Regions from separate parts of the Colwellia sp. BRX8-9 genome, predicted to be linked through region 1. Evidence: predicted binding sites of a transcription regulator. Region 1 holds the regulator's gene; each other region holds the start of a gene.
The links. Region 1 encodes sigma-54, which starts transcription at its own class of promoters, with help from an activator protein. Its sites were predicted from a motif close to GTTGGCACGNNNNTNGNNT; they were not measured.

Region 1 (5,486 bases):
CAGAAAATAACTGGCATACATCGTCAAGTGCTTGTTGAGCATCTTCTCCTTGGGTAATCACCTCTACGGTTTTTCCAAAGCCACCGGCCAGTAACATTAACCCCATAATACTACTGGCATCAGCTTCTTTGCCCTCTAAGCAAATAGTAACGTTAGCATTAAGCTTTTGGCTTAACTGGGCAAGTTTAGTGGCAGCACGTGCATGTAATCCCAGTTTATTGCTAATGGTTAATGATTTATTATATTTTGGCATACAGTGACCGTTATTAAGTGCTTTGTATTTTAATGTCGCGATGATGAGACTGAACATCTTCGCGTTCTTTTCTAAGATTGTTTGCTAATATTTCTGCAATATAAACCGATCGGTGTTTTCCACCCGTACAACCAATGGCGATAGTAATATAGCTGCGATTGTTTCTTTCTAAGTGGGGTAACCATGTCATCATAAAACTGTTAATTTGCCAGATAAATTTAGTGACAATCGGTTGGCTAGCAAGAAAGTCTCGCACGGGTTGATCTAAACCGGTAAAACCTTTTAAGTCTGTTTCCCAAAAAGGGTTAGGCAGAAAACGTGCATCAAAAACATAATCTGCGTCTTGTGGTACACCGTGTTTAAAGCCAAAAGATTCAAACACCACCACCATAGATGCCGAGGTTTTGCCCAAAATTCGCTCACGCACTAAATCAGATAATTGATGAGGTGATAACTGGCTGGTATTAATATACAAACCCGCACGCGTGGAAATAGGCTCAAGCAGCTTTTTCTCTAAAGAGATGGCTTGGTCGAGTGGGATATTTTGTTTAATCAAAGGATGTAAACGACGCGTTTCACTAAAACGTCGAATAAGATCAGAGTCATCAGCATCTAAATACAGAATATCGAGTTTTACTGTTTTTGGTAGATAATCTAATATTTCTGAAACGTCATTAGGATCATTGGGTAAGTTACGTACATCTAAACTAACCGCTACTTTGTCGTAATCATTAATAACGGTATGCGCTAATGCAGGCAATAAATTCACCGGAATATTATCGACACAGTAGTAGCCTAAATCTTCGAGTACACGTAAGGCGACACTTTTACCTGACCCTGAGCGACCACTGACTATCAAGAGTTTCATTTGAGTTTTCCTGGATTATTATTAGATTTTATTAACGTTTAGCATGCTTTATTAAAGTAAAAAGCTCTTGCGAATTTTGGCATTTTCTTACTTGCTTTGCGAACTGTTTAGTACTAAATATTTGCGCAATACTTTGTAAGGTATCTAAATGTTGTTGGCAGTTTTCTTCGGGGACAAATAACGCAATAATAATATCGACAGCACGGTTGTCTATCGCATCAAATTCAACGGCTTGTTCACTGGTCAGCAATACAGCAATAACTTGTGACGTGTTGGTTAATCGACCATGAGGAATCGCAATGCCATTTCCTATGCCGGTAGAGCCAACCTTTTCACGCGCCATTAAGCTTTCGAATAATTGATGAGTATCAATATTGTCGAATTTTTTTGCCGCAGTTGTGCTAATTATTTCAAGGAGTTTTTTTTTGCTTGTACCCTTAATCGCACACAGGGTGCAATCAAGGGTAAGGATATCTTGCAACTTCATTATACTACTTAGATTCTTTGGTGAGTGAACAGGCGATAAACAGCATTAATGCTGATTCGTTTTACCTTTGTACTTCAATATTTGCCGGTCAAGCTTAACAACAAGACTATCAATAGAGGCATACATGTCAGCATTTTCAGCTTTTGCATGTAAATCAGAGCCACTAACGTGAACAGTCGCTTCAGCAATTTGATTTGATTTTTCAACGGTGAGAACAACATGAACATTATTGATATGATCAAAATGTCGGCTTAATTTTGCCATCTTAGTCGTGACGTTTTCTCGTAAAGCTTCGGTAATGTCAACATGGTGGCCAGAAAGATTAATTTGCATAAGCTTAATTCCTCATCTTTTCGTTAAAGTAAACTTTTTCGTTGGTTAGAAGGTGGAATAGAAAGTGACTCTCGATATTTTGCTATGGTGCGTCGAGCTACATTTATCCCTTGATCGGCTAATAAATCAGCCATTTTACTATCACTAAGTGGTTTTGCTGGGATTTCGGCAGCAACAAATTTTTTGATTAATGCACGAATAGCTGTTGATGAGCATTCGCCACCGCTTTCGGTGCCAACATGGCTTGAGAAGAAAAACTTCAGTTCGAAAATTCCACGTGGCGTATGCATGTACTTTTGTGTCGTCACTCGTGAAATGGTTGATTCATGCATATCGACAGCTTCGGCAATATCATTTAAAACCATTGGACGCATGGCTTCATTACCATGTTCAAAAAAGCCAATTTGACGTTGCACAATACAGTTTGACACTTTTAATAAGGTATCATTACGGCTTTCTAAGCTTTTAATAAACCATTTAGCTTCTTGTAAATTTGAGCGAATAAATTGTGTGTCCGCTGTCGACTTCATCGAACGTGACATCGAAGCATATTGCTGATTCACCGAAAGTTTTGGCGCAGTATCAGGGTTTAATTCGACCACCCAACGGCCATTTTTCTTTTCAACAGACACATCAGGAATAACATACTGATCGTCACTCTTCATCACACTATCGCCGGGTCTAGGATCAAGTGATTGAATAAGACGCACCACTTCGCGCAGTTGCTCTTCTTTCAGTCGAGTTTTACGCATTAATGTACGATAGTCTCGGCTACCCAGCAGATTAATATGGTCACGCAAAACTAACTTACTTTCTGCTAACCAAGGTGTAGCGGGGTCAAATTGATTAAGTTGAATGATTAAACATTCTGAAATAGAACGAGCAGCGACACCGACAGGATCAAAGAGGTTAATACGTTTTAGTACCACCTCAATTTCATCAAGCTCTACTCCTTCAATGGCAACACTTTCTAAAATGTCTTCACTAGATACCGTTAAGTAACCGGCGTCATCAACAGCATCAATAATTGCTGTCGCTATAGCGCGGTCTGTTTCGGTAAAAGGGCTTAATTCCATTTGCCAGCGCAAATGATCTTGAATGGAGTCTTGAGTCTCGCCTTGGTAAGTATAATCTTCTGAAGCTGGGCCTGAGCTTGAACTTGCTGCACCGGCCGTGTAGTTATCATCCCAAGTGGTATCCATGTTTAATTCTTCAGGGATATCGTTCTTGTCCATGGCTTCAGTGGTGGTGATTTCATCAATGGTAGGCGTAGCGTCTTCGCTACCATCAGAAGCAGGGGCTTCTTTAACGTCACCATTACCGGCAGTGTGAGCTTCTTCAAGGTTGTCAGTACTTTTATCTTCGGGATTATTTGAAGACTCATCCATTTCTAATAATGGATTACTTTCTAAGGCTTCCTGAATTTCTTGTTGAAGCTCTAACGTAGACAGTTGCAGCAATTTGATTGCTTGCTGCAATTGTGGCGTCATGGTTAATTGTTGTCCTATGCGGAGTTGTAGAGTAGGGCGCATTTAGGTCATTAACTTCCTATTATTTTTAATGGGATATTTTCGTTTTTTTCATACGAAGATACTATTCATTTACTGACTACTATAGCGTGAATTGTTCACCAAGGTATACATCTCTTACGTGTTGATTTGCAAGAATTTGATCTGCAGTACCTTCTGCAATAAGTTCACCATGACTAACAATATACGCATGTTCACATACATCGAGAGTTTCACGTACATTGTGATCAGTGATCAACACACCAATGCCACGTTCTTTTAAGTGTAGAATAATTTTTTTAATATCACCTACTGAAATTGGGTCAACACCAGCAAAAGGTTCATCTAATAAAATAAATTTTGGTTCAGCAGCTAATGCGCGAGCAATTTCTACTCGGCGGCGTTCACCACCAGATAAGCTCATGCCTAAATTATCTTTGATATGACCTATGTTGAATTCTTCAACAAGATGTTCTAATTTTTCTTCGCGTTCAGCATCTGATAATTCTTTTCGTGTTTGTAAAATAGCCATAATATTGTCGTAAACACTGAGTTTTCGAAAAATAGAGGCTTCTTGTGGTAAATATCCGATGCCTTTTCTCGCACGCTCATGCATAGGCGCTAACGTCAGGTTTTCGTCATTTAAGATAATATCGCCACTATCACTTTCAACTAACCCCACAATCATATAAAAAGAAGTTGTTTTTCCGGCACCATTTGGGCCCAGTAAACCGACTATTTGTCCTGCTGAAACTTGCATACTGACATTTTTAACCACTTTTCTGCCTTTATAGGCTTTGGCAAGGCCTTTTGCCATTAGGGTGCTAGTGCTCATAAATTAATTTTTTCCTGAGTTTTCGCGTCTGTGGTTGTCGCTTTAATTTTTTCTTTCGGCTGAAAAATCGTTTTAGTGCGTTCGTTAGATTTACTTTCAGCATTAACATACTGAGTGGCAATATTGTAAGTAATTCTACTGCCACTAACCTCACTACCTTCTTGCTGTAATAACGCATTTCCTGAAATTATCACTAAATTATTTGCGGGCTCATATCTTATTTCGTCTGCTTGTAAGCTAAGAGGAGTGCCATCGGCTAAGGTTTGTTTAAAGGTTGCTGGCTTCCCTTTAGCGATATAGGTTTTTTCTTCACTGCCAGATTGAGTCAGCACTTGTACTAAATCAGCACGTATAACTAATGAACCTTGAGTGATCACCACGTTATCAATATAGCTGAATATTTTATTTTTAAGATCAACGGCTTGTCTTGAAGCGTTAATTTCAATCTTTTGTTTTATATCAAATTTTTCAGCGAAAGCTGACGAAAATAGCGGAGTTGATAACAATAAGCACAGTAGGCTATTTTTTAACAATTTCATAAATTGATTTCACATGTTTAGTTAGTGTCATTTGGTTGGTGTTTAAGTCGACAATTAAACCTTTACCATCGATGGTAAATCCTTTACCGATAATTTTAATTTCTTGTTCTGAACTTATGATGTTAGTTTTTAGATCAAGTTCAAAGTATTTTCCTTGAACTTCTTGTAATAAGCTATCGGGATCTGTTGCTAACAGGCGGACATGCTTTGCTAATTTTACCCGGTTGTTATTGTATAATATGCCTTCATTGGCAGATATTTTCCATGCGGGCGCATCATTTTTTGGATGAAGTGTGTATTGAGGAAACTCAAAGTTGGTAATACTTAACTCAGGGTAATGTTCCATACGATGGGCATCAACAACATAAGCTAAGCTTCCTTGATGTTTATAAACATTACTGTGTAAATTTTCGGCAATAAAATCAGGGGTCAGCGTCTTATCAATCGCTTGTAATTGTGGTGCTGAGGAATTTCTCCATTCAATTATACCGTAAACGCCTCCCGCAATTAGAAAAAACAACAAGGTTAAACTATAAAGTCGATTCATATACTCGCACCCGAAGCATTTGCTAAGGTGTTTTGGCTAAGCATGATTAAATCGCATATTTCTCGAACAGCACCAAAACCGCCATGGTTAAAAGTGGTGTAATTTGCGATAGATAA
Region 2 (5,486 bases), on a different contig from region 1:
ATTTGTATTTATACGAACCATAGGGCTCTGCTATAAACAAATTATCCTGGGGTATTTATCGGCAAATTTTTACTTATCTTTAGACATTTTATATTTATATAAAGATAGCGATATTTATCATTAAGATAGAGTCTCACTATCTGACTTGGTTTATCGAGTAAAAAATCCTCATACTATTTAAGTCAATTTTATGACGTTACAGTGTCAATTTATTGTTGCTTATTTACTATATCTCGCTAGAATAAAATTATAGATAACAAAAATATGGTTTTTTTAGATATATGCAGGGTCAAAAACATGTACTTGTCGTTGATAACGACATTGCCAGACGCGATCAAATAGCGACCGTATTATCATTTGTCGGTGAACATTTTTATGTGTGTCCTGAAGATGATATTGAGCAGTATTTTAAAGAAACTGATAATATTCTTACGGTGGTTTTGTGTGGCAAGGTCAGTGATTTACTGGTCGATTTTGTTAAAAAACACCCTGAAACACCTTTTATCCTCCATGATGTACTCGACGCGACTTTATTAAGTGGTGCTGTTAATGTTTTAGGCAGTTTAGCTGTGCCTTTAAATTATGCTCAGCTTACCGAGCAAGTACACCACTGTCATCAATACCATAACCAATTACCCTCAAAGCGAAATCACAACGGTCCTAATTTGTTATTCCGCTCTTTGGTGGGCGCCAGTGAACCTATGTTACAAGTGCGCTTTTTAATTGAACAAGTGGCTAGTACGCAAGCGAGTGTCTTGGTTTTAGGTGAGTCAGGTACGGGTAAAGAAGTTGTGGCACGTAATATTCATAATTTATCTGACCGCGCTAAAGGGCCTTTTGTTCCGGTTAACTGTGGCGCTATACCCGGTGAATTATTGGAAAGTGAATTATTTGGTCATGAAAAAGGTGCCTTTACGGGCGCTATTTCTACCCGTAAAGGGCGTTTTGAAATGGCTGAGGGTGGCACGTTATTTCTTGATGAAATAGGTGATATGCCTCAACCCATGCAAGTGAAGCTACTTCGTGTTCTGCAAGAACGTACTTTTGAGCGTGTCGGTGGCGCAAAGAGTATTAAAACCAATGTGCGTATTATTGCTGCAACCCATCAGCACTTAGAAGATATGATCACCGCGGGCACATTCCGCGAAGATTTATTCTATCGTCTTAATGTTTTTCCTATTGAAACACCGGCATTACGTGATAGAAAAGAAGATATTCCATTACTGATTAAAGAACTTATTTCTCGTTTTGAAGCAGAGCAAGGACAAAGTGTTCGTTTTACTGAGCAAGCGATTGAATCTTTAAAATTACATGCTTGGGCAGGTAATGTTCGAGAATTATCTAACTTAATTGAACGTATGATCATTATGTTTGCTGAGCAAGTGGTTAATGTCAGTGAATTACCAGCAAAGTATCGTCATATTGATGTTGAAGAGTATCAACCTGAATACCCTGATGAGTTGCAAGAACGTGATGCGATAAATGAGCTATTTTCTGGCTTTGATTATGATGACGAAGAAGATACCAGCAGTTTTGCTGACCAACCAGAAGAAGCATCTGTGGTTGATGTTTTGCCAAACGATGGCTTGAATTTAAAAGAATACTTAGCAGATCTTGAAGTGTCGATGATAAACCAAGCACTTGAGAAAAATGACTGGGTTGTTGCACGTTCGGCAGAATTATTAGGGATGCGTCGAACCACATTAGTTGAAAAAATGCGTAAGTATAACTTACAAAAAAACACTAACTAATATCCTACGTTAACCAGATGTATTGATTGTTATATCCGTTATTACACCAGCCGTTGTACTGGAAAGTATCGCGACGGTTAGCGTCTTTATCTTTGGTTGAATTGAATGTTCTTAGACAGTAAAGCCAAATCTTTGACGGCAAGAATTGTTCTAAAAATCGCTTCTAACATCATGTAAATTAATGTAAAACCTCTTTGGCATAGTTAATGCTTTATTCAGTTGGTATTTTTAAATTGAGTAAAGTATATGGCCGTTGCAGTTTCACATTCATCAGCATCTTCTAAATTGTCTACACCCATTCATTGTGTGGAAGATAATCTGTTTCATAAAGCTAAATTTGCTTTTACTCCGCAGTCATTTGCTCATAGCGATACGTTAGAAAGTGAAGCATACCGTGGCGAGCTATCGTTACTTCGTCAAAAGTCTAATCAACTTGAGCAAATTATTGATGTTATGCCGACCGGGATGATAATGCTTGATGGTAACGGTATTGTTATTAAAACCAATAAAATTGCTAGTTTGTTACTCGATGAACCGATTCTTGGTCAAGCTTGGTTTGATGTTATTAAACGATCGTTTAAACCTCGTGCCGACGATTGGCATGAAGTGTCATTGAAAGACGGCCGCCGGGTTAAATTAGAAATTACTGCTTTAGGTGATCAACCTGGCCAGTTAATTATGATCACTGATTTGACCGAAACGCGTTTATTACAAGATAAGCTTAGCCATATGCAGCGTTTATCGTCATTAGGTCATTTGGTTTCAAAGCTTGCTCATCAAATTCGCACACCACTTTCTGCCGCTATGTTATATGGCGCAAATTTAAAAAATAAAAAGCTTTCTTCAGACGATCGAAGTAGCTTTCAAGACAAATTAATGGCGCGCTTGCACGACTTAGAACAGCAAGTAAACGATATGTTGTTGTTTTCAAAAAGTGGCAAGCAAAAAGTTGTTGAACCACTTTCAATTAATAAATTGATTACGCATTCAGTTAACGCCGTAGAAGCATTAATCGTTCAGGCCAAAGCGAAAGTAAACATTAAGCTTTGTGATGATGATTGCCAAATCTTAGGTAATAAACGTGCGTTAAGCGGTGCTATTGAAAACTTAATTCACAACAGTTTACAAGTTATTAAGCAGGGTGCGGAGATTTCCATTACCACCTACTGCCAAAATGAATACGCTTATATTAGTGTACAAGATAATGGTCAAGGTATTAGTGAAGAGCTTGCCAATAAAATTTTTGAACCTTTCTATACATCAAGGGCACAGGGAACCGGCTTAGGTTTAGCGGTGGTAAAGTCAGTTGCTAAGGCTCATCAAGGCGATGTTCGCTTAGTGAGTAAGCCAGGAGAGGGCGCGCACTTTTGTATTCACTTACCTATTTTAGACACAAACAATGTTAACGGGGAGAACACTAATGAATCAAAGTAAAATATTAGTTGTTGAAGATGATGCAGGATTACGTGAAGCCCTGATGGATACTTTAAAGTTATCAGGTTATCAATGTATTGAAGCTCAATCAGGTGAAGATGCTTTACTCACGCTTAAAGAACAAAGTGTTGATCTCGTCGTTAGTGACGTGCAAATGGATGGTATGTCGGGCTTAACACTGCTCAATAGTATTAAAAGAAATTGGCCAAATTTACCTGTGCTGATAATGACGGCATACGGTACGATTCATGATGCTGTTCAAGCGATGCGTGATGGCGCCTGTAATTATATGGCAAAACCTTTTGCGCCAGAAGTGCTACTCAATATGGTTAACCAATATGTGCCATTGAATGTGACTAGTCGGCATGAACCTGTGGTTGCTGACGCACAAAGTATTGAACTATTAGCGTTAGCAAAGAAAGTCGCGACCACAGATGCTTCTGTTATGGTGCTCGGCCCCAGTGGCTCTGGCAAGGAAGTATTAGCACAATACGTTCATTACCATTCGAACCGAAGTGATAAGCCCTTTGTTGCTATAAACTGTGCTGCAATTCCAGAGAATATGCTGGAAGCGACTTTATTTGGTTATGAAAAAGGTGCCTTTACCGGAGCCATTCAAGCGTGCCCAGGTAAATTTGAACAAGCACAGGGCGGTACTATTTTATTAGACGAGATCACTGAAATGGATCTTGGCTTACAAGCAAAAATTTTACGGGTCTTACAAGAGCGAGAAGTTGAACGCTTAGGAGGTCGAAAAACAATTAAGCTTGATGTTCGTGTTATCGCAACCAGCAACCGTGATTTAAGAGTTGCTGTAAAAGAGGGTATCTTCCGTGAAGATCTCTACTACCGTTTAAACGTCTTTCCATTAACTTGGTTAGCATTAAATAAACGCAGAGATGATATTGTGCCATTAGCCAAACATTTAATTACTCAAGCATCGTTAGCGAATAACATGGCTATTCCAGAACTAACCGCTTCGGCGAGAAATAAACTGACGAGTTACGATTGGCCAGGCAATGTTCGTGAATTAGACAATGTTATTCAACGAGCCATTATTTTGCATAGCGACCAGATTATTAATGCCGGTGACTTGTTAATTGAAAATTTCGACAGTGAAATTATTACTGACGTGGCGTTAGAAAATAATAGCGAAGACATGCTTGGTAATGAATTAAAAATACAAGAGCATCAAATTATTCTTGATACCCTCACCGCTTGTCAAGGTAGCCGTAAAGATGTTGCTGAACGATTAGGCATTAGCCCAAGAACGCTTCGCTATAAAATAGCAAGAATGCGTGATTCGGGCATTCAAATACCAGCCTAACAATCGCTCAAAAGGGTAATTTTCCTATAAAGCCAATATTTTCATTTAAAATATTGGCTTTACTGCTATTTGCAGTTTTCACTCATTAAACCTTCCATAACCTCGATAATTCTTTAATTCTCATACTGGCACCATGCTTGCAATATCATCGTTATATCGTTACTTAAACCGTTATTTATAGGCTTAGTAGCAAAAAATTGACACAAGTGAGTAGCTCATGAATATCGATACCAATTCTTTATACGCACAAATGCAAAGTATGTCGCTTGGAAACTCTTCGTTGCAGGGGGCTTCATTTGAAAAAATGGGCAATAACCTTGGCATGGGAGACAGCGCTATTCCAGCGCTGAATAAGTCGACCAGTAATTTTGGCGATATGCTTAAAGATGCGGTGAATAATGTTAACGATATTCAAAAAGAGTCTGGAGCAAAGAAAATAGCTTTTGAAATGGGCGACCGAAGCGTTACGCTCGCTGATACTATGGTTGCTTCCGCTAAAGCTGGTATTGCTTTTGATGCCACCGTACAAGTACGTAATAAGTTTGTTGAAGCATATAAAGAAATAATGAATATGCCAGTTTAACAATACCTTAGTATAAAATAGATAGTATTTCGTAATAAAATCAAGTGGTAGTGGAGAAATTAAGTGGCTGATACTGATAATAATTCAATGGTTGCTGCCGATGGCGGCACCGGGTTAATGGCAAGTGATGGTGCTGATAATATGGCTGATGAGCAAAAATCAGGCTTTGCTTCTGCTATGGGTAATGTCGATTTATTACGCCAAGTCACCTTAATTATGGCATTAGCAATTTGTTTAGCTATTGCTGTTTTTGTTATTATGTGGGCAAATCAAGCCGAATATAGATTTCTTGCCAAACAACCTACCGAACAATTAATCAAAACAATGGACTTTCTAGACGCTAACCAAGTGGATTACCGTCAAGCAAACAACACTATTTCAGTACAAAGTG
Region 3 (5,486 bases), on a different contig from region 1:
CCATTAATTGATACTTCAGCAGTGCGGCGCATCATATTAAATAAACTGATACGCATATGGCGTGCAAAACGTTCGTTAACCATTTCCAGTGTTGGCATCCGGCCACGAACAATGCGATCTTGTGATGAAAAGTCATAGTCAGACGTGCTGCCAGCTTCACGGGCAAAGTCTTCAACTAGCTCCTCTTCTTCAACGTCATCAACACCGTGTAATAGCGCATCAATTTCGTCTTGAGATAATAAATCACTCACTGAATAGTCTCTTTAATTAAATGCATTGTTTTATCGCATAGCCTTATTGCATTACAAAACCGGTAAATAATACTTTTTCAACCACATTGCTACCTTCAACTTCTTTCATAATTTTATGAACTTCTATTAAAGATTTCTGTTTCAATGAGGTTTTTCCGGCACTGGTTGCTAAATCATCGGCATTTGATTGAGAAAAAGTCGCTAGTAAAGTACTTTCAATTAATGGTACATGCTTCTTTGCCGCTTCTTCATTATCAGAGCCACGTACTAATAATTGCACTCTGATTTCTACAAATCTGTCGCGGGCAGCGCCAGGAACATTAAAGCGAAAAGGTCTTGGCATAGGTACATAAAGCGCAGAGCCTGTACTGGCACTAACACTTTCAACGGCTTCGCCTTCACTGGCACTATCACCGTCTAGCTCAGCATCAAGTTGCTCTTGAGAAACAGCATCATCTCCAGCCAGAAAAAAATAAGCCGCTCCACCGCCAACAGCCAATATCACAACAGCAGCAATGATAATGATCATCTTTTTGCTTTTGCCTTTACCGTCTAATTCTAATTCTTTACCTTCGCCTTTATCATCAGCCATCATCAAGCCTTTATTATCTATTTAAATGTTAAAATTACTTTCAGTCAACTATATCGTTGAATGGTCAGCGAGCCAATGAGTTTTGTCATTTATGCGTAGTAATCTATACCAGTTGACGAACCTTTAACCAAATGTAGTGTTTGAGTATCACTTAAATCTGAAAATTCATTCTCGTTACCGTCACCACCACCTTGGCGACCTTCACCGAGTTCTTCTTCATTATTATTTTGTTTACTTTGCTGTTCGACATTCGCATCACCGACATTGACGCCACTTTCAGCAAGCATCTCTTTTAATCGCCCTAAATTTTGATCGAACGCTTCTTTAGCCTGCTGATTTTGAACAGTAAAATTAACAACCGCCTGCTCATTTTGCAGATTTATTTTTACGTTCACATTACCTAATTCTTGTGGGTCAAGACGAATTTCAACCTGCTGAAGCTTTTGGTTCATCATTACCATGACTTTATCATTCAATGCGCCAGTAAAGTCTTTACGGTATACCGATAAGGCTTCATTTTGTAACGCTGTCACTTGCTTGGCATTTGTTGCTGATTGGGCCGTTGATTGCACATGGTCACTGGTTAATTTAGTGATCATTTCCTCCGCAGAAGCCGTAGATTTGGTTACTTCATTATTGGCTCGATGCATATCTCTATTAAGAGTATTCTCAATACTTGTACTGACTTGTTTCTTATCAAATATTTCATTAATAGCTTTTTCTTTGACTTGAGCATCATTGTTAGCCACTTTATCAAGCTGAGTTAAGCTTTGTGCCTGTTTTTGGTTTTGTTGCTCTGCCGACTGATCTTTAGCTGGCTCTTTAAATTGTTCACCGGCATTTAAATTTTGTGTTTCAAGGGGTTTCTGGTTTACCTGATTAACCCCACGACTATTATTTGCATTATTTTCCTGAGCTTGTTTTTCACCTGGAACAGCTACGCTTGAAAAAACAACATTATCCGTATTGACCTTATCAGCATCAATTGCTATTTCGTTATCCAAGCTTTCATTTTTAAGGGTTACAGGCAATACCGCTCCGGCCAACTCTTTATCGACCGGCGCTTTACTATTGCTGATACTTTGATTACTTTTATCAGGAATTATAGCTTTGTCTTGATTGGCGATAAGTGCAGCTTTAATTTGTTCAAGTTCAGTATCCGTGGGCGCTTTTTCCATATCCGCTAATAGCGCTTCAAGATCACTTAAAGCCAGCGCCTGTTTCGGTACATTATTGGTTTTATCTACAATCGGCTCTGCTTTTAACGACGTTTCGCTTTGAGCAGGAGGAACGGATTGCGTGGAAAGTTGGCCATTAACATTCGTTGTTTTTAGCGAGGGATCTTGTCCTTCACTGTTTGTTTTTTTCTCCAATAATGAAGATAAGGCTAATTCAGCCTCCCCTTGCACAACTTTATCAGCAACGACTTTGGGTTCGCTAGCTAGGTCAACTTTCTTTGCTGGCATTTCACTGTTAACCGTTACTGGAACGGTTAATGATTTAGCTAACTCTGGCGCAAGGCTATCTTTTGCTAGGGTATTATCACTGGTCGCTACATTTTCTTGGCTATTGCCACCAAGCACTTGCCTTAACATTGCTGCTAACTGTGTTTTTTCTTGTTGATTACTACCAGCCACAACTATTGATGGTTTTTCATTAAGTTGTGATGGTATCGCACCGTCATTTTTCACCGTATCATTTAATAGTTGTTGTGACGCAGATAACAATGACATTAATTGCTCGGTACTTTTATCTGTATTTTCAGGTGCGGTGGAATTAGTATCAAGATTAATTAATCCGCTAGCTTTGTGTTCCGGTGTTTCTTCTTGGCTATTTTCTACTCGAACATTTTTTTCACTAGTCGCTGTATCATCATAAGGCAATCTTTCTGAAGCTTCGCTTTGGTTAATTTCTGTATTAACCTTCTCATCAGAAACTCCGCCCATTTCCTTTTCTTTTGGTTGCACATCCGTTGTGGAATATTTTCCTTGGGGTGCTTTCTTTTCAGCATTAATTTCGCTAGCAAGTTTCATGTTATTGCCACTTGCCTGTTGCTTTTTGCCGCTTTGTTGACTTTGATAATGCTGGTCAACCATTTGTGCAAAATCTTTAGTTGAATTTTTGGATGTGTTAATCGCTCCTGACTGAACAGGGCTAAAGTCCTTACTTGGCGAGATATCTATGGCTAATGGAGTAACTTGCGGCATAGTAAACCTTTTTATTTCAATGGTAAATTTGAGCTATATTTACAATGATGACAACGTCGTTTATTGCGAATACTTTTTATATTAGTTAAATAAGCAAGTATTGTTCCACTTAGAAATTACAATTTAATTCACTTTACCCCCGCATTTTACGACGGACAAATTGTTGAGTAGCAATTTCATCAAACATTTTTTGTTCTTGCTTGTTAGCGATAAGAGTCAGCGCTTGTGTTTTTTTATCAAGCAGTAATTCTACCGCTTGAATTTTCTGTCGCTGCGCTAGCCAGAGCTGTTTGCTCTTTTCCACCATCGCCTTACTCTGCATAATCGCAATATCAACTTGCCCAGCTGCATAGTCGAGCTTGGCAATAAAGGCATGAAAATGACTAAACGTCGCGCTATCAATACCCACCATAGAGCGAGCATTCAAACGTTTCATATATTCAAGACGATAGTCGCTGACACTTTGTAAACGTTCAAGATTTTGTTGGTATTCAAATTCAGCAGTTTGCAGTGCTTGCGCTGCTTTTTTTTCTTTATCCTGTTCATAGCGATGTAAGGTATTTAGTTGCTTTAATGGCATAACGTCCTCCTAGATAATGCTAAACAGCTAATCAATTTTTCGAAAATAGCGTTAACGTTATTATGTTTAGGCATTTTGCTGGCCTTGTTTTGCTTGCGCGTGTGCTTGCGCTGCAGAAAGTATTTCTTGAAGTTGCGTTAAGCTTTGATCATAAGGAATAATTTCCAACATTTTTTGTTGTAGGAAGAACTTGATCACCGGCATTAAATCAATGGATTGATCAATGCGAGGATCATTACCACGGCTATAAGCGCCAATAGCAATCAAATCTTTATTTTGCTGATAGAGTGAGTAGACTTGCTTTAGTTGCCGAGCAAGTTGTTGATGCTCATCACTGGTCACCATCGGCATAACACGGCTAATCGAGCCTTCAATATCAACAGCGGGGTAATGCCCTGAATCGGCTAAGGCACGAGATAAAACAATATGTCCATCTAAAATAGCACGCGCCGCATCAGCAATCGGATCTTGTAAATCATCACCTTCGGTTAACACGGTGAAAAATGCGGTAATTGATCCCTGACCATCGCCACCGTTACCGGCTCGTTCAACCAGTTGGGGTAACTTTGAAAAGACCGAAGGCGGATAACCTTTGGTTGCCGGTGGTTCGCCGACAGCCAGTGCTATTTCTCGTTGCGCTTGGGCATAACGCGTTAGCGAGTCAACCAGTAGCAAGACATTCAGACCTTGATCACGAAAGTACTCAGCAATTTGTACCGCAGTTTCACAGCCTTTTAAACGCATTAATGGCGAATTATCGGCAGGCGCCGCAACAACAACTGAACGTGCTCGCCCTTCTTCGCCTAAAATTTCTTCGATAAACTCTTTAACTTCTCGACCACGTTCGCCAATTAGCCCCACAACGATAACATCAGCAGTTGTGCCGCGTGTCATCATACCTAACAAGACACTTTTACCGACACCTGAGCCGGCAAATAAGCCCATACGCTGACCAATACCAACCGTTAGAAAACTATTAATAGCGCGCACACCAACATCAAGTGGTTCAGTGATACCACGCCTTGATAACGGATTAATCGGCTTATTGTTTATTTGATAATTGCCTGAGTTCTTGATTGGCCCTTTGCCGTCAAGTGGTTTACCAACACCGTCAACGACTCGGCCAAGTAAATCCATTGAAAAGGGTAAGCGAGCTTTAGTTGTTAGTGGCACAACGCGCGCACCCGGTAAAACACCTTGTAAGCTTTGCTCTGGCATTAGAAAAGTTATGTCTTTAGAAAAACCAACAATTTCAGCGATTAAATCGCCTTGTGCTGTTTCGACTAAACATTGGCTACCAACTGCCGCTTTTACGCCAACAGCTTCAAGCGTTAATCCGACTACTCGGACTAAACGCCCAGCAACAGAGACTTTATGCGGGTGCACAAATTCTTGGCAGTTTTTTAGTCTTTCATTAAGGCGAGAAATATCAACCATAGCGGTATTTTGACTCTTTTGTACAAGAAATTACTGATGTAGTGCATCTTGCAAAAACGAGTCCAATACTTCTTTTATTCGAGATTTAACACTCAGGTCGATATTAGAGGTGCTATTTTCAATTTGACAGCTACCCGGAACTAATTGCGGGGCAGCGAGTAAACGCCAACCTTGTTCTTGCACATGTTTAGCGCCAAATTGCTTTTCAACACGTTTAATATCGTTGGGGTGTAATAAAATTTGCGTTTGCGCTTCTTGGCTAGGTAAAGCTTTTATACCCGCAGAAATCGCAGCAATAATAATATCAGGGTTAGTTTTAGCTTCTTCTAAGGTAATCGCTTCGGTGAGTTCTACGACAAGATGAAGTAATTGTTGTTCAACATTTTTTTCGACATCGAGTAATGGCTTATGAAGCTGTT
Region 4 (5,486 bases), on a different contig from region 1:
TTATCAATGCCACATTAAGTTTAGTCGACCATCAAAGTACCAACCGCTCAGGTTTACATGGTGCCTGCCAATTTGGCCAGTGCACTCAATTGGACAATGGTCATTGGCAAACCGATGATCCTCGAGAGTTATCCGCTAACCGAGCAACATTTCGTATTGGCGACCCTTCGTATCAACAACTTTCTTTTGCCGCAAACAGTACATTTGAACTGAATAACGGGCAACTTTATGGCTTTTTAACCTATTCACATCGAGAAAACCAATCTGCCGCATTCTTTCGTCACAGCGCGAATAACAATGAAAACCCACTATTAAGCGATGGTCAAGCAACGATTCCTCAGGGTTATTTACCCAAAATAGATTCAGATATAAAAGATATGTCATACAATTTTGGCTATAAAGTGGCTTTCGATAATGACAGCGCCATTGATATTTCATATACCTATGGAAAGAACCAAATAGACTATACGACTAAAGATTCACTTAATGCTTCTTACACTAACTATCTATTACAAACCAGTGACTTAACAGTAGATGAATTACGTGCTCAATTACCAAAGTCTGCTTTTGCTTACGGGCTATCCTTGTCACTTGAGACAGTAAATTTACTTTTTAGCCAAGACTATGAAAATTATTCACTCGCGTTAGGCGCAGAGTTTCGCCAAGAAATATACCAAATAATACCAGGTAACCCCTACAGCTTTCAGGATTATGATACCGACAATAATCAAGCATTGTTTGACCAAGATGCCGCTGGTGGTATTCAAGGTTTTCCGGGGGTTGCACCTGAACTTGCGGTTAACGAGAGCCGTGATGTTGTTTCACTTTTTGCGGAGTCTGTGACCCAAATCAATGACTTTATCGAGCTCAGTGCGGCCATTCGTTATGATGATTATGATATATTTGGTAACAGCACCAATACAAAACTTGCGGTGCATTGGCAAGCACACCAGCAACTTATTTTGCGCGGAGCCTATAGCACAGGTTTTCGTGCACCTTCTATGCAGCAAATGTATTTCAATAATATCAGTACACAGTTTATTGTTGACGAAAGTGGCTCATTGTTGAGTGAGGAAGTGGAAACATTCAGAAATGATAGTACTTTGACCACTCGACTCGGGGTGCCTTCTTTAAAAGAAGAAGAATCTGACAACCTCAGTGTTGGCTTTATCTATAGCCCTACTGAAAATGTAGATATTAGCTTTGATTTTTATCAGATTGATATTGATAATCGTATTGTCATTAGTAGTAAATTGGGTATGGGAATATCACCTCTACTCGACCAAGCTTTTACTGAGGAGTCTGTTACCAAAGGACAGTTTTTCTTAAATGGTGCAGATACCGCAACTCAAGGCACAGATATTGTTGCTACTTGGCAGACTCAAGCTTTTTCTGGAGATATTAACTTCACCTTAGCGGCAAACTTTACCAATACAGAGGTAACCAAGTTATTTACACCTGATCACAGCACACTGCATACCATTAGCGTTGAAGAAATTTTTTCACAGCAAGATATTTCTATCATTGAAGAGTGGCAACCACGCAATAAAATAAGTGTAAACACCCTTTATAAAAACCAGCACTGGACCATCAATATATTGTTCAATCACTATGGTAAATATACAATAACCGATGGTGGTAAACAAACTTATGGCGCAGAGCTATTAACTGATATTAGCGTTAGCCATCAAATGTCAAAAAATCTTGCGGTCACTGTGGGTAGTCATAATTTATTTGATGTTATGCCTGACAAAAATCGTATAGGAAACTCTCGAGGAGGCACAATTGAAGATCAACAAGGTAATATCATTGTTGATAGCACAGGTGTATTCAAATATTCACGCCGATCAGCTCCTTTCGGTTTTAACGGCGCATATTTTTATGCAAGTCTGCAATATGATTTTTAAGGGTGTGCTGTTAACACTTAATAATAGGTAACCGCTTTAATTTCACGTTTGGGTGAAGAAGCTAAATAAATATTATAAACATCTTCAAAGTCTAAACTTAACTCTGTGGTGTAACTGTCGCCAACAGGATAGCTTTTAATCACTTTAGCTGCGCGGATGACACCTTGAACTGACGCTGACACTTCATTTTTACCCATTATCAGTTGTGACATGGTCATTTCACCATTTATCTTTTGCCCATAAACTTGTTCTGCAAGTTCTGCATAAGCGGCAAGCTTTGAGGCATTAATCGCCATCAACATACGCTGCGTTTCATGTTGTGAGTTTTGCAAACTTATCGGCGCTTGGCCAATAGCATGTAACACAGGGAAGGTTTCAGGCTTAACACTTTGCCATTGTACGTGTTTGTCATAAACACTAGAACAGCTGGCAAGTAACAAAGCTAAACTACCAGCGGTTAATATATTAAGAATAATTTTTTTCATCATAAATACCAAAAGTTAGTCCTACATCAATATAAAAAACTAATTAACAATTTTAATTGAACGTTCGTCTTCTGCTAACATAACGCTGTTTCGAATGATTAATCCATCTTTTATCCGAACACTTTCATCTTGATTAATCTGTTCACCAATTACCCAGCTTGGGATAAAAGATTGTGCCGTGGCAACAACAACACGTGATTGCATACCAATCATCCGAGCATTAATCATCACACCATTTTCTTGTTCCATCATGGTACCGGTTACAACATAGTCAATAATCTGCCGCTCTGGCAGCTCTTTCCAGTCGCGACTAAAAACATAATCACCTTGAGCAGTGACACGAATATGTCCCGTCGTTTTAAAATCAATAACAACTAAACCATGGCGCTGTAATTCATGAACAAAGTTCTCTGATATTTGATTACCCAGCCAATTAGTTGACTCAAGGTTTTCTAATTCGACAAAAGAAGCTACCGCGATAGGTGTTTTAGGGTTTACAAAAGAGCTGCTTTCAAGCATCTGATAAGTAAGCCCTTTAACAACATCTGCTATCGCATGTCGAGGTAGATTGAAACTGTCAATTTCACCTCGTACTTCTTGCTTTGATTTATAAAAATTATCTTCATCACTCATCATATTCATTGATGAACACGACATCAACGTTGGAATAAATAATGGAATAAGCCACTTTTTCATTGAGCTCCCCTTGATCGCTCTGAAAGCGAATAATCAGTTTTGCAGTAATATCGATAAACGACATCAAATAGTTTCTAATATAAATAAAGCACAAATCGCGCCAATCTATAAAGTTACTTGCGTATTAAAATAAGTGGGCATAGAAACTGCATATTCGACAGTAGATATTAAACCTTTTTTACTGACGGACTTCATATGCGCTTATTTATATCAGCTCTACTTTTATTTTTTATCACTCATTCTGCTGATGCCCAGTGGTATGAAGCTCAGGGAAAGTCAGTAATAATGCAGGGCAATGCCGAACGAGCAAAAACATTAGCCATAGAGAATGCATTAAAAAAAGCCTTACTCGTTGCCGGAGCTTCCGTATCGAGTGTGCAAAAAACGGTTAACGGATTATTGACACAAAATGAAATAAATATTCGCGCCAGCGGTACCGTAAACTCTTTTGAGCTGGTTGATGAAAATTATGAGGGCAATTTGGTCACCGTAACCATTCGTGCTGACATCTTCCCACAAAGTAAACAGTGCTTCTCTTCTGATTATCGAAAGTCTTTATTAATTACCCGTAGTAACTTAATGCATAGAGAGCAAGCGAGTATCGGTAAAATTTATGCTCTTGATAATAAATTGATGGCTAAACTTGCTTATAAAATTAACAACCAAGGTATTTATCTAGACACCAGATTGTTATTAAAAGAGAAGTCTCAGTTCTCAAGATTAAATAACAGCTTACAAGTTGAAGCAATAAAAAATCTCACCATGTCGTTAGCTAATATCAGCGATACTCAGTATGTCATGTATTCTGAAATTAATGACATTAGCTTTGCACAAGCCTCAACCAACGGTTGGCAGTTCTGGCAAGAAGATGTTTTTAACCGTCAGTTTAGTGTCAGCCTATATATTTACAACGGTACTAATGGTGAATCTGTCTTCACTAAGCAGTACCGTAGTTCTGCCCCATGGGAATTTGGCAAACGTCAGCAAGTTGATGTTCATAGCGAAGTATTCTGGCAAAGCCAATACGGAATGGCCATTGAAAAAGTGTTAGGGGATATGATCATTGATATCGACGAAAATATGATGTGTCAACCTACTCGTGGCAAGGTAGTGCAAATAGCTGGTAATTCGTTAACGATTAATTTAGGTAAAAGGCATGGCGTAAAAGTTGGAGATGAGTTTTCTCTATTACACTTAAATAATATCATTACTGACTCAGGAAAAACCTATGCAGGTTTTAACGTTAGCCCTTACACAGTAAAAATAACCCAAGTGTCTCAGCAAAGCGCACAGGCAATGACTACTGACGGGCAATTATTGGGTAACATCCAATTAAATGATTTAGCGGTGCGTTACTAACTTCATCGCTATATAGAATGTTAACGTTACCAGCATGCTGTTAACGTTAACATTGTCACTGTTTTGCGCCTTATTCGTTTGACAGACTAATACGTTTAATCAATAAGGCTGAAAGTCCAGCAAACAAAGCGGAAATGATTAAACAGGTAATTAAGTTAGTAAATTGATAAATAACACCTGACATAACAGTCCCTAATAACCTTCCCAGGGCATTAGCCATATAATAAAAGCCAACATCCATAGAAACGCCATCTTCTTTCGCCATGGCTACAATCACATAGCTATGTAGCGCAGAATTAATAGCAAAAACAGCCCCAAAAATAAATAAGCCTGCAATAATAATGATTTCAGTACTGATGTTGAGCTTGGTCGCATAAAACATCAACAGTGCTAACAACAAGGTAACACCGGATAAAATCATCCCCCAAGTAAATAACAAATGACCCTTGATATTATGTTGGTTATTTTTAATAAAAAATTTAGGTGTTGAGCCTTGAACAATACCATAAGCGATAATCCATAACGCCATAAATATCCCAACATTAGTATGTTGCCAACCTAAATTACTGACCAAATATATCGGTAATCCGACAACAAACCAAATATCCCTAGCAGCAAATAAAAATAAGCGCGCGCCCGCCAAATAATTTAATGATGAGTGATTTGAGAATATCTCTTTAAATTTAACTTTGTGCTTTGCCTTACCTAAATCACCTTGCAATAATAACAGACTAAGCACAAAAACAATCGCTAGCACACTCGCCATTATTAGCATGGCTACTGAAAATCCCACGGTACTTAGTAACCAGGCACCTAGGAAAAAACCGATACCCTTTAAGGCGTTTTTTGATCCTGTAAGATAAGCAACCCAACGGAAAAGAACAGCGTGATCTTGGTTGTTATTGCTCGTTGGTACCAACGTTTTAATACTGCTTTTAGCGCTCATCTTATTAAGATCTTTAGCTATACCCGACAGCGCCTGTGCCAACATAACCCAGATAACGGTTAAGTATTGTTCAGGAACTGTTAGCATTAATAA

Region 2: a site for sigma-54 is predicted at 1,945-1,963, ahead of H4J70_RS04515 (PAS domain-containing sensor histidine kinase). Genes of this name have one in related genera too.
Region 3: a site for sigma-54 is predicted at 3,142-3,160, ahead of H4J70_RS04475 (flagellar hook-length control protein FliK). Genes of this name have one in related genera too.
Region 4: a site for sigma-54 is predicted at 3,222-3,240, ahead of H4J70_RS06140 (flagella assembly protein FlgT). Genes of this name have one in related genera too.

What each region holds. Positions count from the first base shown of each region.
Region 1 covers NZ_JACGVN010000002.1:169,107-174,592, forward strand. Annotated here, with positions in the region: gene H4J70_RS02455 (HPr family phosphocarrier protein) at 1-253, opposite strand, end outside; gene rapZ (RNase adapter RapZ) at 267-1,121, opposite strand; gene ptsN (PTS IIA-like nitrogen regulatory protein PtsN) at 1,153-1,608, opposite strand; gene hpf (ribosome hibernation promoting factor) at 1,654-1,941, opposite strand; gene H4J70_RS02475 (RNA polymerase factor sigma-54) at 1,965-3,473, opposite strand; gene lptB (LPS export ABC transporter ATP-binding protein) at 3,553-4,284, opposite strand; gene lptA (lipopolysaccharide transport periplasmic protein LptA) at 4,281-4,823, opposite strand; gene lptC (LPS export ABC transporter periplasmic protein LptC) at 4,804-5,370, opposite strand; gene kdsC (3-deoxy-manno-octulosonate-8-phosphatase KdsC) at 5,367-5,486, opposite strand, start outside.
Region 2 covers NZ_JACGVN010000004.1:57,515-63,000, reverse strand. Annotated here, with positions in the region: gene H4J70_RS04520 (sigma-54 dependent transcriptional regulator) at 282-1,751, shown strand; gene H4J70_RS04515 (PAS domain-containing sensor histidine kinase) at 1,998-3,185, shown strand; gene H4J70_RS04510 (sigma-54 dependent transcriptional regulator) at 3,172-4,512, shown strand; gene fliE (flagellar hook-basal body complex protein FliE) at 4,730-5,095, shown strand; gene fliF (flagellar basal-body MS-ring/collar protein FliF) at 5,159-5,486, shown strand, end outside.
Region 3 covers NZ_JACGVN010000004.1:49,142-54,627, forward strand. Annotated here, with positions in the region: gene fliM (flagellar motor switch protein FliM) at 1-251, opposite strand, end outside; gene fliL (flagellar basal body-associated protein FliL) at 295-843, opposite strand; gene H4J70_RS04475 (flagellar hook-length control protein FliK) at 933-3,050, opposite strand; gene fliJ (flagellar export protein FliJ) at 3,184-3,630, opposite strand; gene fliI (flagellar protein export ATPase FliI) at 3,697-5,067, opposite strand; gene fliH (flagellar assembly protein FliH) at 5,098-5,486, opposite strand, start outside.
Region 4 covers NZ_JACGVN010000005.1:179,171-184,656, reverse strand. Annotated here, with positions in the region: gene H4J70_RS06155 (TonB-dependent receptor) at 1-1,907, shown strand, start outside; gene H4J70_RS06150 (LPP20 family lipoprotein) at 1,925-2,392, opposite strand; gene H4J70_RS06145 (FlgO family outer membrane protein) at 2,432-3,088, opposite strand; gene H4J70_RS06140 (flagella assembly protein FlgT) at 3,284-4,447, shown strand; gene arsJ (organoarsenical effux MFS transporter ArsJ) at 4,518-5,486, opposite strand, start outside.